3 regions of the Paenibacillus sp. EB106-06-01-XG199 genome follow, and region 2 is predicted to be linked to each of the others. Evidence: predicted binding sites of a transcription regulator. Region 2 holds the regulator's gene; each other region holds the start of a gene.

Region 1 (4,746 bases), on a different contig from region 2:
GCGATCAGGTCAATGACCTTGAACTGATCCATCTGGTAAGCCGATTTATAGAAGAACACATTGTCCGGCCGCAGGTACGGCATCGGATAGTATGTGGTTGAATTGGCATAAGTCCGGGTCTCAATCTGCTCCACAATCGGCATAACGCTCGAAGTGGCATTCTGGATATAGGAAATACTGGCTGTTGGCGCAATCGCCAGGCGGTAAGCATGGTACAGACCGTTAGACATTACTGCATCCCGCAATTGTTCCCAGTCTGCAGGCGACGGGATATACATATCCCCGAACAGCTCCTGCACTCTTGGTGTAGCCGGACGGTAATCCGTTGTCAGGTAACGCTCAAAATAAACGCCGGTGGCGTAGTCTGATGCCTCGAAGCCATGGAAAGATCTGCCGGTTGCAGCAGCGATCTCCATGCTCTTCTCCAGGGAGTGGAAGTTCATTGTCATGAAGAAGGTCCGGGCAAAGTCGCGGGCTTGCTCGCTTTCATAAGCGATGTTGTTCTTCGCGAGATAGCCGTGAAGATTCATGACGCCTAGACCAACAGAGTGCATCTCTTTGTTCGCTTTAGCTACGCCAGGGGCATTGGAGATACTGGTCATGTCGCTGACGGCAGTCAGGGCGATCATACCTTCATGTACGGATTCACGGATCTTGCCGTGCTCCATCACGTTGACAATATTCAGGGAAGCCAGATTACAGCTTACATCGCGGCGGATGGTATCCTCCTGTCCGTAATCGGCAATCTCGGTGGTCTCCTGGAGCTGGAAGATTTCGGTACAGAGGTTGGACATTTTGATCTGTCCGACATTTTTCAGGGCATGGGCCGCATTGGCGTTGCTCTTGTTCATAATATAAGGGTAGCCGGATTCCAGCTGGATCATGGCAATTTTGGTCAGCATATCGCGTGCACTCATGGCCTTCTTTTTCTTGACACGCGGATCGGCCAGCAGCTTATCGTACATGTCATCCAGATCCATATCGTCGAGATGTGTGCCATAGGCTTTGTACACAGTATATGGGGCAAATACATGCAGCGGTTCATTGTCCTTCGCCAGCTTATAGAAGCGATTCGGTATGATCAGCCCAATGGACAGAGTTTTAAGCCTTGTTTTCTCGTCGGCGTTAATCTTCTTGCTGTCGAGGAATTCCAGGACATCCCAGCCAAAAATGTTATAGTAGGCTGCTCCTGAGCCTTTGCGTTGACCCATTTGATCAGCATAGGAGAAGCCGTCCTCCATGAGCTTGAGCACAGGCATGATGCCCTTGGCTGCATCCTCGACACCCTTGATCGTCTCCCCGCGTGAGCGCAGCTTGGACAGGTTGACTGCCACACCGCCGCCGATCTTGGACAGCTGCATGCAGGTATTGAGCACGTAGTTGATCGAATTGAGCGAGTCGTCCATTTCGATAAGGAAACAGGAGACAAGCTCTCCACGCCGGCTTTTACCGGCATTCAGGAAGGTAGGAGTTGCCGGCTGCAGACGCTGTTCCATCATCGAACGGGCAAGCACTCCGGCAGTATCGGCGTTGCCGCGTCCCAGGTGGAGGGCGACTGCCGCCACACGATCCGGGTAGTGCTCCAGATATTGCTTGCGGTCATTGCTTTTTACAGCGTAGTCCATGTAGAATTTCGAAGCTGCCATATAGGAAGGGAAGCTGAAGTTGTAGCTATGGGCGATCTGGTAGACTTGCTCAATTTCCTCTACGCTGTACTGCCCGTAAAAGTTCTCGTAGAAATCCTGTTCAATCATGTAATCGACCTTAGCTTTTGTATTTGCAAAAACCAGGCTCCGCCGCTCTACATCCCGCATAAATTCGGCTACTGCCTCAAGGTCTTTGTCCAGTTGAAAGAAGCCGCTCTCGTCCCGCTTCATTAACATGTTATTCAGTTCAATATGCCGCAACCCGGCTCACCTCCTGTTTAATTCGTTCCACATCGCCAAATGTACCCGATAACTCAAATTTACCGATAACCGGCACATTGTACTGGTCTGCAATCAAGTCTGCACTGTTTGCGAACAGCTTGCCCCAGTTCTTATTGCCGCTGGCAGCAATGCCTTTCAGATTGGCATAATTATTCCCCAAGAAAGCAGACACCTTCTCTGGAATCTGTCCAAAGCCGGTGGTATATGTAATTAGCACATAGGGCTCGTCAATCGTCATATGCTCCTCAATCTGCACAGCCGGCAGCTTCAGCTTGCCGATGAAGCGTTTGACGTTTCCTGTTTTTGAATCATACGCGACTAGCATGGTGTCAGTCCCCCTGTAAATATTGAAACTACTCTTAAAATTGTAAAGATTGAATTGCTTAGTTTTAAATACTGAAAAATCATATTAACACTATATTTAGTGTGCGTTGTTTATTTTAATCACTATATGTTGGAAAGTCAATATTGACAAACCGCCTTATTCGTTATAAATCCGACTAGTAAGCGCTTTGCTAGAGGAGCGGAATCCCATAACTTCAGGCGGTGCAAGCACTTTTCCACTTCTGAAGTAGCTGACACGTTTGTAAGGGGGCTACCCATTACCTTATTATCTGGTCTTTATACGGTCCGTTGACTGAATATTGCTATAATCAATCAAAATATAGCAAGATCCCATGAAAGAATATCAATATTATTATATTTGTGTTTCGATTTGAAGTTGGATCAGATTACAAATACCCCAATAGAGGAGAACCCTAAAGATGGTTACGTTATTACTAATGATTATTTATCTCGCATTTATGGGTCTGGGATTGCCAGATGCTTTACTAGGCAGCGCTTGGCCCATTATGCAAGACGATATTGGTGCTACAACGGAAATGGCAGGTTATATATCGTTAATAGTCTCATTCTGTACGGTAATATCGAGTTTATTTGCCAGCAGATTGTTGCACAGATACGGTACGGGGAAGGTAACCTTGTTCAGTATACTCTCTACGACTATTGCTTTGCTTGGATTCTCTATTTCATCAGATTTCATATTTCTAATTCTACTTGCTATTCCTTTGGGCTTGGGAGCAGGTTCCGTGGACGCTGCACTGAGTAACTATGTAGCACTGCATTTCAAAGCCAAGCATATGAGCTGGTTACATTGTTTTTGGGGAATTGGAGCATTTACGGGTCCAATTATAATGTCGTTTTGGCTGAACCGTGATAACAACTGGCGTGCAGGATACGTTACAGTAGGCTTACTTCTGCTTACTATAGCAGTGATATTATTGGCCTCTTTGTCTTTATGGAAGATTTTTGAGAAGGGAAGAATAGAAGAGGGAAGCGATGAAAAGAAGCTTGTCAGTAACAGGGAGGCTTTGCGAATCCCAGGGGTGAAAATGTCCATGGTTACCATGCTCTGTTACAATGGCTCGGAAACAGCTGCTGGTCTATGGATGGCATCTTTTTTTATTGGGAATAAAGGGGTTTCTCCTGGCACAGCAGCGGCCTTATCCTCCTTATTCTATATTGGAATTATTATTGGAAGAATCATATCAGGATTTCTGTCGACAAACGTATCCAGTAAAAACCTGATAAGATATGGTGGAATCGTTGGCTGTTTTGGACTTTTGATTCTTGTTTTACCTGTCCCTTATTGGATTTCTGCAGGTGCCCTATTTATTGTAGGATTGGGCGGAGCACCAATTTATCCAAGTATTGTTCATTCCACACCGGAACGTTTTGGCAAAATAGCTTCCCCAAGTGTCATTGGACTTGCAATGGCAAGCGCTTATACGGGTTCAACACTTATCCCATCGTTGATGGGGATATTTGCAAGTCAATTGGGAATGATTATGGTTCCTGTTATTCTGCTCATTCTTTTTAGCATCATGCTGGTATCTTCTGAAATGGTTAACATAGTTTACAAACGTAAGGTTCAATAGGACAAGCGCATTTGGAACTGCAGGAGCGATCCTTTTATAAAGGTCAAATAGAAAGCCGCTTAAATAGCGGCTTTTTACGTTCTCCCCGAAATGGGAAAATCCTAAATTCAATCATACTCAATGTATTTCAGTCTCCCTTAGTAATCTCAATGAACTTGCTGGCTGCGGTCGTCAGCGGCATGTTGCGCATGGTCATCATGCCCACCCGGGCTGGGGGAAGCTGAACATCCAGTTGAATCTCGAAGAGAGAACCTTCCTCCAGCTCCTTGGACACGAATTCCCGGGTCACAAACGAGATGCCGAGTCCTTTGCGGGCAAACTCGATCAACAGGCCAACGCTGCCGACCTCGAATTCGGGCTTCAGCTCATATCCGTAGCCTTGAAACAAGTCCGTAATCGCCATACGTGCACGGCTGCTGCGGGAGAAGAGGATAATGGGGTACTGAAGCAGTTCCTCAATCGAGAGCACCTTCTGGTTCAGCTCGGCATAGTGGCTGCCCGCGATGAAACAGTCCTGCAGCTGAAGTCCCTGCCGCACCTCAAGCTGGGGATCGGTGATCGGCATGCGCACTACGCCCAGATCGACGAGGCCTTCTTTTAAATATGAAATGACCTCCGGCGTCGTTCCGTGGATCAGATGAAGCCGGATGCCAGGGTAGCGCTGGTGAAAGATTTCGATAAAAGGCAGCAGATAATGCTTGAACAGTGAATCACTGCCGCCAATCCGCAGTTCGCCGTTGTCAAGGTTTTTGAGCTCGGCCATTTTCTTCTCGGCTTGGGTGATAAGGATATGGGATTGTTCAATATAGGAGTACAAAGTGGCCCCCTCAGGTGTCAGCACGACGCCCTTGGAATTCCGGGTGAAGAGGGTAAGGCCGAAG
Region 2 (4,746 bases):
ATGGGCTTAACCGGAGGCATTGCTTCCGGAAAAAGCACCGTGTCCGCACTGTTTGTGGAAAAGGGAGCAAGACTCGTGGACGCTGATGCCATCGCCAGAGAAGTCATGCTCCCGGGACATCCGGTGCTGGCTGCAGCTGTGCTGCATTTTGGGGAAGGAATCTTGCTGCCGGATGGAACACTGAACCGCACCAAGCTGGGGGAGATCGTTTTTCATGATCCGAAAGCCCTGCAGGTACTGAATCAGTTGACGCATCCGGCGATTCGCCAGGAAATCAAAAAACGTATGAACACAATGGAACAAGAAGACCCGCAGCGATTAACTATTGTAGATATCCCTCTGCTGTATGAATCGGAGCTAGACAACCTTTTCGCGCAAATTGTGGTCGTCTATGTTCCCCGGGAGGTCCAGTTGGACCGGCTGATGGAGCGCAACGGGCTGTCTCTGGAGCAGGCCCAAGGAAGACTGGATGCCCAGCTGGATATTGAACTGAAGCGCCGCAGAGCGGACTACATCATCGACAACAGCGGTACTCTTGCCCAAACTGAGCAGCAGGTTGCCGTATTGTGGGACAGGCTGGGCCTATGATGAAATGGCTGCGTAAAAAAAGAGTGCTGCTCCTGTTATTCGTTGGATTCACTGCAATCCTGTTCTTAAGTACCAACTGGATGTCCTGGTTTTATCCGATTTATTATAAAGCAGAAATTCGTGAGCACAGTAGTACCTACGATATGGACCCGTTCCTTGTGGCAGCCATCATCCGGGTGGAAACGAACTATAAGACCGGCCGGGAGTCCAAAAAAGGCGCATTGGGACTCATGCAGCTGATGCCGGATACGGCGAAGTGGGCGCTTGAAAAGGCCAAGCTTCCGGATGTCTCGCTTCAACAATTGAAGAGGGAGCCATCGGCCAACATTGAGCTTGGAACCTGGTATTTGTCATCACTTTCCCGCCAGTTTGATGGCAACCGTACCGCTGTGATCGCAGCCTATAACGCAGGCCCCGGGAAAGTGAAGAGCTGGCTGGAAAAAGGCAATTGGGACGGTACAGCGGCTTCCGTGAAGGATATCCCGTTTGGCGAGACCCGGCATTATGTGCAGCGAGTCATTTATTACTACGACCAGTACACGGAGATTTACAGCGAGTTCTAAGGGAGAAGACTGAGACTGTATTTGTACGAAAAAGAAGCATTAAACAGCCTTGAGGGCCGTTTAATACTTCTTTAGGCAAGCTTATGGGGACAGGTTATTTGTATTGACCTGCCAGTGATTGCTCAGCCAGGGTTACAAGACGTTTAGTGATGTAACCACCGATCGAACCGTTTTCGTAAGAAGTTTTATTGCCTTGGTATCCATCTGGGGAGAGCGTGATACCTAGTTCTTGGGCAACTTCATATTTCAGTTGTTCCAAGGCACCGCGTGAATTTGGAGCTACCAGGTTATTGGAGCTGTTGTTTTGGCTCATTGCTGTTCACCTCCTATCGGTTGGTAACAGTATTATGTGCTGGACATGGCATATTCATAACAACAAATAAACGGTGTTTTCTGGAAAAAAGAGCTACTGGTAGCCGGCGTATTGCCGGACCGGAAAGCGACCATTAATACAAAAGGAAGTGACTTGAGGCTTATGAAATGCCCTTACTGCGATCACACGAATACGAAAGTGCTTGACTCGCGTCCGGCCAACGAGAATAAGTCCATCCGGCGCAGGCGGGAATGTGAGCGCTGCAGCAAGCGGTTTACAACCTTTGAGATGATTGAAGAAACTCCGCTGATCGTGATCAAAAAAGACGGCAGCCGCGAAGAATTCAGCCGCGACAAAATCCTGCGCGGCCTTATCCGTGCCTGCGAGAAACGTCCCGTCTCCGTAGAGCGTCTGGAGTCTATTGTCTCCGAGGTGGAGAAGTCATTGCGTGGCATCGCCTTAGCCGAAGTGGAGAGCCGCCAGATTGGCGAGCTGGTCATGGAGCAGCTCTACCCTGTCGATGAGGTCGCTTACGTCCGCTTCGCCTCCGTGTACCGCCAGTTCAAGGATATCAACATGTTCATGAAGGAACTGAAGGGACTGCTCTCTAAAAACACCGAGGAGTTTGAGGGGTTGTAGAAGCAATTTGCACCCCCAAAAACTTTTTTTGAAAAAGTGTTGACACCGAAGGCGATTTTTTATATTATATAGAAGTCGCCTACGGAACTTAAACATGACGAAGCGATGGGAGCTAACAGCTCAGTCCGGATTTTAGAATACATAGTTGTAGTTCTAAATCAGCCACATGGGGCCATAGCTCAGCTGGGAGAGCGCATCGCTGGCAGCGATGAGGTCAGGGGTTCGATCCCCCTTGGCTCCACCAAATTTCATATGGACTCTTAGCTCAGTTGGTAGAGCAGTAGACTCTTAATCTATTTGTCCAGGGTTCGAGCCCCTGAGAGTCCATCCTAAAGAAACGGCAGAAATGCCGTTTCTTTGCTGTTTCGGGAAGCGGGAGGATGAAGCAGAAGCGGGGAACACAGATCTGTTTAAAACCACTGGTTCATTTCTTCTTAGAATAGAACGTTCATTATTTCACAAAACGTTTGTTTAATGAACAGTTGGGACAATCCATTTTTCATACCACTTGTGTCTTTCAACTTTCATATGTGAGGATTCCAAATTATATTTTCTTCACCCTCTTTAATAGCTTGTTGATAATAATTAACTTTTTTTCGTAGCAACATAATTTGTTGTGTGACTTCTTGAAGGTAATCTTCTGCCAATAATTGTTGATCTCTTATGATGTTATAGCGTTCTTCCACGGTATCTGAACCCTGTTCGCATAAATCGATGTATTGTTTGATATTCTCAAGCGACATACCTGTCATGCGCAGTGCTTTGACGATTTCAACATATTCCACGTCCTTTGAGGAAAAAAGACGTACATTCTGATGATTTCTGATTATATTTGGAAATAGCTCTTTTTTAGCATAGAACCTTACAGTATGGGGAGATAACCCTGTGAAATTTGCTACCTCATTAATGGTGTACATGATATGCTTCCTTTCTCTTGACTGAGAGTAACTCTCAGGTTGTATATTTATCATAACTTATAAATGCTTGATAGAGAAAGGATAATGATTGGTGGAAAATAAGGTATGGTTTGTTACGGGAGCTTCGACTGGACTAGGGAAAGCCATAGTTTTAGAGCTAATAGCTAAAAAGTGCAAAGTAGTAGCAACATCGCGTAATCCGCTAGACATAGAACTTTACCTGCCTGGCGCTCAGGAGAATGACAATCTTTTGGTTTTACCCTTAGACGTCACAAACAGTCAGCACATTAAAAGTGTTGTTGAAGCAACCAAGCAAAAGTTTGGCGGAATTGATGTTCTTGTTAATAACGCAGGTTATGCCTACTTCTCACCTGTTGAAAATGCTGATGATGAGCAAATTGAAAATATGTTTGCTGTTAATTTCTGGGGAGTCAAGCACATGATAGATCATGTGCTACCAATTATGAGAGAGCAAAAGAGCGGAACTATTTTAAATATATCTTCTCTAGGCGGTTTACGTGCATTTGCAGGTTTCGGATACTATCATGCCACTAAGTTCGCTTTAGAAGGCTTTTCCGAAAGTTTAAGTCAAGAAGTTAAGCCTCTAGGAATTAATATTTCCTTGGTAGAACCAGGGGATTTTAACACGGATTTTGCAAGCAGATCTGCAACTGAAAATGAAAATATTATTGAAGCATATCAAGCAACGGCAGGTGAAAATATCAAAAACCTTAGAGAATTATCTGGACACCAGCCGGGAGACCCTAACAAAGCTGCCAAGGTAATATATGATCTGGTGAATCGTGGTGATGTTCCTTTGCGAATTCTTTTAGGGAGTGATGCCTATCAGCGGGCAATGGAAAAGTTAACGGGTATGCAAAAGTTATTTTCGACCTACCATGATATAACAATTAGCACCGATTATTAAAAGTAATGGGGGGAGTTCCTAAAGCCATGAATGGCTGGTTGGGATGCCCTCGTTTTTTACACAGGTCGACGTGAGCGCTTGGTGTGGACATTCCGCGAACGGGACGGTGTTCCAATCGCTGACATGAACGAGACTGTCAAACGCAATTGTAGATAATTAGAAGATACTGCAACGGGTTCTGGGAACCTACAGACCGCCTTGTGATGGAAAGCATGTAATCCATAAGGCGGTCTTTGTCCTGTCTTCAGATTGTTTCGGGTTCGCTCTGAGGAAGGATAATTAGTCACCAGAAGGATCGGCTTTGAAGGCGGCATCCAAGACGACGGTCTGCTCTTGTGCAGAGAAGTTAGTGACTACAATCAGCATTTCATCATTTAGCGTCTGCTGATAGTCGAAAACATCGGGATGCTCCTCAAGCAGTAGTCTGTAATCACTGTACTGTAAAAAATAACTTCGTACCGTTTACGCAACCGGAAATTCACAGTAGTAGTACCATGAACATTACAACAGCTTGGCTTAAAAACAGCCTCCATCTTTCAAAATGACGCCGTGGAGCGAATTCCAGAATATAGGGACATCGGATTCGGTGTGAATTAGTCCTTGTTCTTGCGCGTTGCTGATCATGGTTAATCATTGCCTCATGGCGTTTACAGTACGGCGCATGCTTCCTCGTCGAGCTTGTGGAGATTTTCAGTATTTTGCATGCGACCTTCTCGGTAGGTTTTCAACTTTCGTCACCAGGAATTGTATACAGTTGTCCTTCCTTCACTTGTCAATAAACGATGGAGCTCAAAGATC
Region 3 (4,746 bases), on a different contig from region 2:
TCCGCCATGGCGAAGACGTCGGAGCCCGCTTTGCCGACATTCAGGAAGATTTCTGCCGGAATGCCATCCAGGTCGTTGATGGTGATATACGCCATGCCGAATGGCGTGTTGATCTTATAGGTTGCGCCGCGCAGCACCTGCGGGCGTTTCTTGTATTGCTTGTCAACAACATTGGCATTGGCCTGTGGCGCAGGGCTCGCTGCCACAACTGCGCTGGCCGGTGCAGCTTCTACTGCTTCCGGTGCAGCCGTTTCCGCTGCCGGAGCCTCTTTCTTGTCTTCCTTCTTCGTGGTTTCCAGCACTTGCACATCGCGGCTGCCGTCGCGGTAGATAGTTACACCTTTGCAGCCCAGATCGAAGGCCATTTCGTACAGCTCGGCAGTTTCTTCAACAGTGAAGTCTGACGGGCAGTTGGCGGTCTTGGAGATCGAGCTGTCCACCCAGCGCTGAATGGCAGCCTGCGCACGGATGTGATCCTTGGCCGACAAATCCATCGAAGTTACGAAATAATCAGGCAGCTCTTCACCCGGATGGGCTTCCAGCCATTCCTGTGCGATCGGCACGAACTGCTCGTCGTAGCCGAGACGGCTTTGACGGAAATATTTGAAGGCAAAATAAGGCTCAATACCAGTCGAAGTTCCTACCATTGTACCGGTGCTGCCTGTGGGCGCCTGAGTAATCACGGTAACGTTGCGCATGCCGTGCTTGCGGATGGATTCACCCACCTCCGGATAAACTTCGGTGATGTTTTTCATAAATCCGCTCTGCAGATATTTGTCGGATTCGAACGCCTGGAACGAACCCTTCTCGCCGGCAATTTCTGCTGAGGCCAGATACGCTTCGCGGGCCATAAAGCCGTACAGCTTGTCCAGAAACTCCAGCGATTCAGGACTGCCATAACGGATGTTGAGTTTAATCATCAGCTCAGCCAGACCCATGGTTCCAAGGCCTACGCGGCGTTCCAGCTTCTGGTTGGCTTCATTTTCCGGGAAATGATACGGCGTCTTGTCAATGACATTGTCCAGGAAGCGAACAGAATAACGGGTAGTCGTCGCCAGATCGGCCCAGTCCACATCATGATTCTCCGCGTCGTAGAACTTCGAAAGATTGACAGCGGACAGGTTGCAGACGCCCCAGCCCGGAAGTCCTTGCTCACCGCACGGATTGGTGCAGATAATCGGATTAAAGTACCAGCTGTTGGACATTTGGTTGTAGTATTCCATGAATACGACGCCCGGCTCTGCCGATTTCCAGGCTGATTCAATAATCGTATGCCACACATCCCGTGCTTTAACTGTACGGTAAGGAATGACCCGGCGGCCGTCCGCTTTCCATTTATCAAGGTCTCCGTCCCAAATCGTATCATAATCAGGGTCAGTCGTATCCGGGAATACGAGCTCCCAGTCGAGATCCTCTTTAACAGCTTTCATAAAAGCGTTGCTGACGCATACTGAAAGGTTGGCATTGGTCACTTGACCCATAGTCTGCTTCACAGTAATGAAATCAACCACATCCGGGTGCCAGTCATTGATCATCAGCATCAGCGCGCCACGGCGGCTGCCGCCCTGCTCAATCAGCCCGGTCGTATAGCTGAACAGCCCGCCCCAGGAGACAGAGCCGCTGGATGATCCGTTCACGCCTCTAACGATGGCACGGCGGGGACGCAGCGAAGACAGGTTAATCCCCACACCGCCGCCGCGGGCCATAATCTCGGTCATTTCCGACAGTGTCTGCATAATTCCGCCGCGGCTGTCTTTAGGCGAAGGTACTACATAACAGTTGAACAGCGTCAGTTCTTCACTGGCACCGGCGCCTGCGGCGATCCGGCCGCCCGGTACAAGCTTCCAGTCATCGAGAATGGAGCGGAACTTGCCTGTCCATTCTTCCTGAAGCTCAGGCGTTTTCTCTACCGAAGCCATGGCGGCTGCGAGCCGGTCCCACATTTCCTCCGGAGTTTTCTCTATATTAAGCGTAAGCTTTTCTACGTCCGATTTCACCAGTTCACCACTGCGTGTCTTCACGGTAACAATCCGTCCGCTGCGCTCTACAATTTCGCCAACTTCCTTGGTAGGGAATTTGGGGTCGTCTTTGGTCAGGACGAGAACAACATCGCCTACCTTGGCATTATTGCTGTCCGCATCCTTCCACGCATAGCGGTCCAAAAATATTTTCTCGCTAAGGCCCTCAAGGCGCTGCTTACGTTTCACTGTACTCAATAGAAAAACCTCCCGGATGTATGATATGTAAATCTTCCGTTCCATGATGTGGGCTTACGTTTTGTGACCCACAACAGAAACTTCCAGCTGCCCTGCTTGTGCAAAGGAAGTTCCTCTTGTCAATAACAAATAACCGTCAAATGCTCTGATAAATCAATATTTCAAGCATTTGTAACAATATATTGTGTGCGTCAGCTTTTAAACTATACCACATATTGTATCAGAGGTCTTTTTCGATATAAGAAGCCCCGTGGCGAAAAATCGGCATCCATGACGCATTTTCTCACTCTTGCTCGTTTTTTTATAAAATCAGAAACTAAAAGTTTCATCTGCGGGTGAGTGAATCTTTAATATGCGCAACTCTTTAGCAATCCATATCAGGTTATGAATTCTCTCTTTTACGCGCATACTACTTCTACGCTAGTTCGATATGATACAGCGCCGGAGGAGGCTGCAACATGACGCAATTATCCCGCAATTCCCTGACGCAAGAGGTCAATGCACCCGCACCGCAGCTGCCTGTTCCCCTATCCTTTGAGCGAAACTGGCTGCATGATCTGGAGTCGAGACTGGAGAAAGGCGGGCCTTGGGGAGACCTGAGGTTATCCCGGCTTGCCGTGCAGGGTGAAGAATCGGGCCTTGTCACCAGCTTCGACGAGCTGCAATGCCTGAAGCATTTGTCAGGACTGTCTCCGCTTCCCCACCAGCTTGATACCGCTCATAAGGTACTCTTTGAAATGTCGGGCCGGGCGATTCTCGCCGACGAAGTCGGACTCGGCAAAACGATCGAAGCCGGTCTCGTGCTTAAGGAATATTTGGTACGCGGACTGGTAAGCAAAGTGCTGATTCTGGTTCCCGCCTCGCTCGTCCTGCAGTGGGTACGCGAGCTGAACGCCAAGTTCGGCATAACTGCCGTAGCACAGAAGAAGACCTATTCCTGGGGAAACGACATTGTGGTCGCTTCCATGGACACCGCCAAACGTGATCCGCATAAAGAACTGCTGCTCGGCTGCGAATACGACATGCTGATTATCGACGAGGCCCATAAGCTGAAGAACAAGAAGTCCACCAACTACCAGTTCGTTCAGCAGCTGCGCAAAAAGTACTGCCTGCTGCTCACCGCCACCCCTGTACAGAATGACCTCGGCGAGCTGTTCAACCTGATCACCCTGCTGAAGCCGGGGCAGCTTGGCAATCAGGGGGATTTTGCCGCTAATTTCGTCGTGGACAAACGCCAGCCGAAGAATGAAGTCCAGCTGAGGGGCGAGCTGTCTAAAGTCATGATCCGCAACCGCCGCGGCGAGGGCCCGGTCAACTTCACCAAGCGCAAGGTCCGCAATATACCGCTCACGCTCTCACCGGAAGAGAAGGTATTATATGACGGCGTTACCGCCTTTGTCAAAGACCAATATCAGGAATCAGGCGGCAATCTCAGCAGCATGCTTTCTCTGGTTACGCTTCAGCGTGAGGTATGCAGCAGCCGCGATGCTGTATTCATTACCTTGGTGAACCTAATCAAAAAGCTGCCTGCCGATTCTCCGAAACGGGAGCGGATGATGGAGCTGCTGCAGAGCATCCGCACCGTCAAGACGAATACCAAAGCGGAGAAAACGATGGAGCTGATCCGTGAAATGAACGAAAAGGTTATTGTCTTCACTGAATACCGCGCCACGCAGGAATATCTGCTGCAATACTTCCGTGAACACGGGCTGCAGTGTGTGTCATACTCCGGAGGGATGAACCGCGGCAAGAAGGACTGGATGATGGATCTCTTTCGTGGACGGGCCCAGGTGATGATTGCTACGGAGGCCGGCGGTGAGGGCATCAATCTGCAGTTCTGCCACCATATGATCAATTTCGATCTGCCGTGGAACCCGATGCGGGTCGAGCAGCGGATCGGCCGGGTCCACCGTCTGGGCCAGGAGAACGACGTGGTCATCTACAACCTCTCCACAGAAGGTACGATTGAAGAGCATATTCTGCATCTGCTGCATGAGAAAATCAACATGTTCGAGATGGTCATCGGGGGTCTTGATGTGATCCTGGAACGTTTCGAGAAAAAGGAATCGCTGGAGAAAAGCCTTTATAAAATCATGCTTGAAGCCCGCAGCGACGAGGAGCTGCGCAGCGGACTTGACCACATCGGCGAATCCATCAGCGAGCTGACCCAAGGCATACAGAATGAAAGCGAGGCCACCTGATGACCCTTTCTCCGCAACAAGTCCGCAAGCATGTCATGGATTATCTGGAAGCAACGGAGTGCTCGATCCTTGAGGTATCTCCGCTGCATGTGACGGTGAAGCTCTCGCCGCGCGCCGACCGGATGCTCACCGACCGGCCCTATTATTGGGGGTTCGTGGAGCGCACCGGCGTCGATCCGGAGACGCTGTCGTTCACCTTCGTCTTCGACCCGGAGAAGTACGACAGCTTGGCCGCGCAGGCTGCTCCTCCGCCCCGGGCACAACGGGGCGTGGCAAACCGCCCTGCGGCCGGGCTTCTGCCGGGCGCAGGCGGCAGCCTTGGCGCGGCA

Evidence for each region. Region 2 encodes NrdR, which represses ribonucleotide reductase genes. Its sites were predicted from a motif close to AACACNATATATNGTGTT; they were not measured.
Region 1: a site for NrdR is predicted at 2,340-2,357, ahead of nrdI (class Ib ribonucleoside-diphosphate reductase assembly flavoprotein NrdI). Genes of this name have one in related genera too.
Region 3: a site for NrdR is predicted at 2,388-2,405, ahead of AC3WT9_RS09865 (adenosylcobalamin-dependent ribonucleoside-diphosphate reductase). Genes of this name have one in related genera too.

Annotation. Positions count from the first base shown of each region.
Region 1 is NZ_JBYTDQ010000001.1:945,062-949,807, reverse strand. It holds gene nrdE (class 1b ribonucleoside-diphosphate reductase subunit alpha) at 1-1,907, opposite strand, end outside; gene nrdI (class Ib ribonucleoside-diphosphate reductase assembly flavoprotein NrdI) at 1,894-2,253, opposite strand; gene AC3WT9_RS04425 (MFS transporter) at 2,693-3,865, shown strand; gene AC3WT9_RS04420 (LysR family transcriptional regulator) at 3,993-4,746, opposite strand, start outside.
Region 2 is NZ_JBYTDQ010000016.1:49,513-54,258, forward strand. It holds gene coaE (dephospho-CoA kinase) at 1-588, shown strand, start outside; gene AC3WT9_RS32235 (lytic transglycosylase domain-containing protein) at 588-1,151, shown strand; gene AC3WT9_RS32240 (alpha/beta-type small acid-soluble spore protein) at 1,246-1,464, opposite strand; gene nrdR (transcriptional regulator NrdR) at 1,627-2,103, shown strand; tRNA gene AC3WT9_RS32250 (tRNA-Ala) at 2,272-2,347, shown strand; tRNA gene AC3WT9_RS32255 (tRNA-Lys) at 2,358-2,430, shown strand; gene AC3WT9_RS32260 (MerR family transcriptional regulator) at 2,628-3,020, opposite strand; gene AC3WT9_RS32265 (oxidoreductase) at 3,112-3,948, shown strand.
Region 3 is NZ_JBYTDQ010000002.1:859,381-864,126, forward strand. It holds gene AC3WT9_RS09865 (adenosylcobalamin-dependent ribonucleoside-diphosphate reductase) at 1-2,261, opposite strand, end outside; gene AC3WT9_RS09870 (DEAD/DEAH box helicase) at 2,675-4,417, shown strand; gene AC3WT9_RS09875 (YqhG family protein) at 4,417-4,746, shown strand, end outside.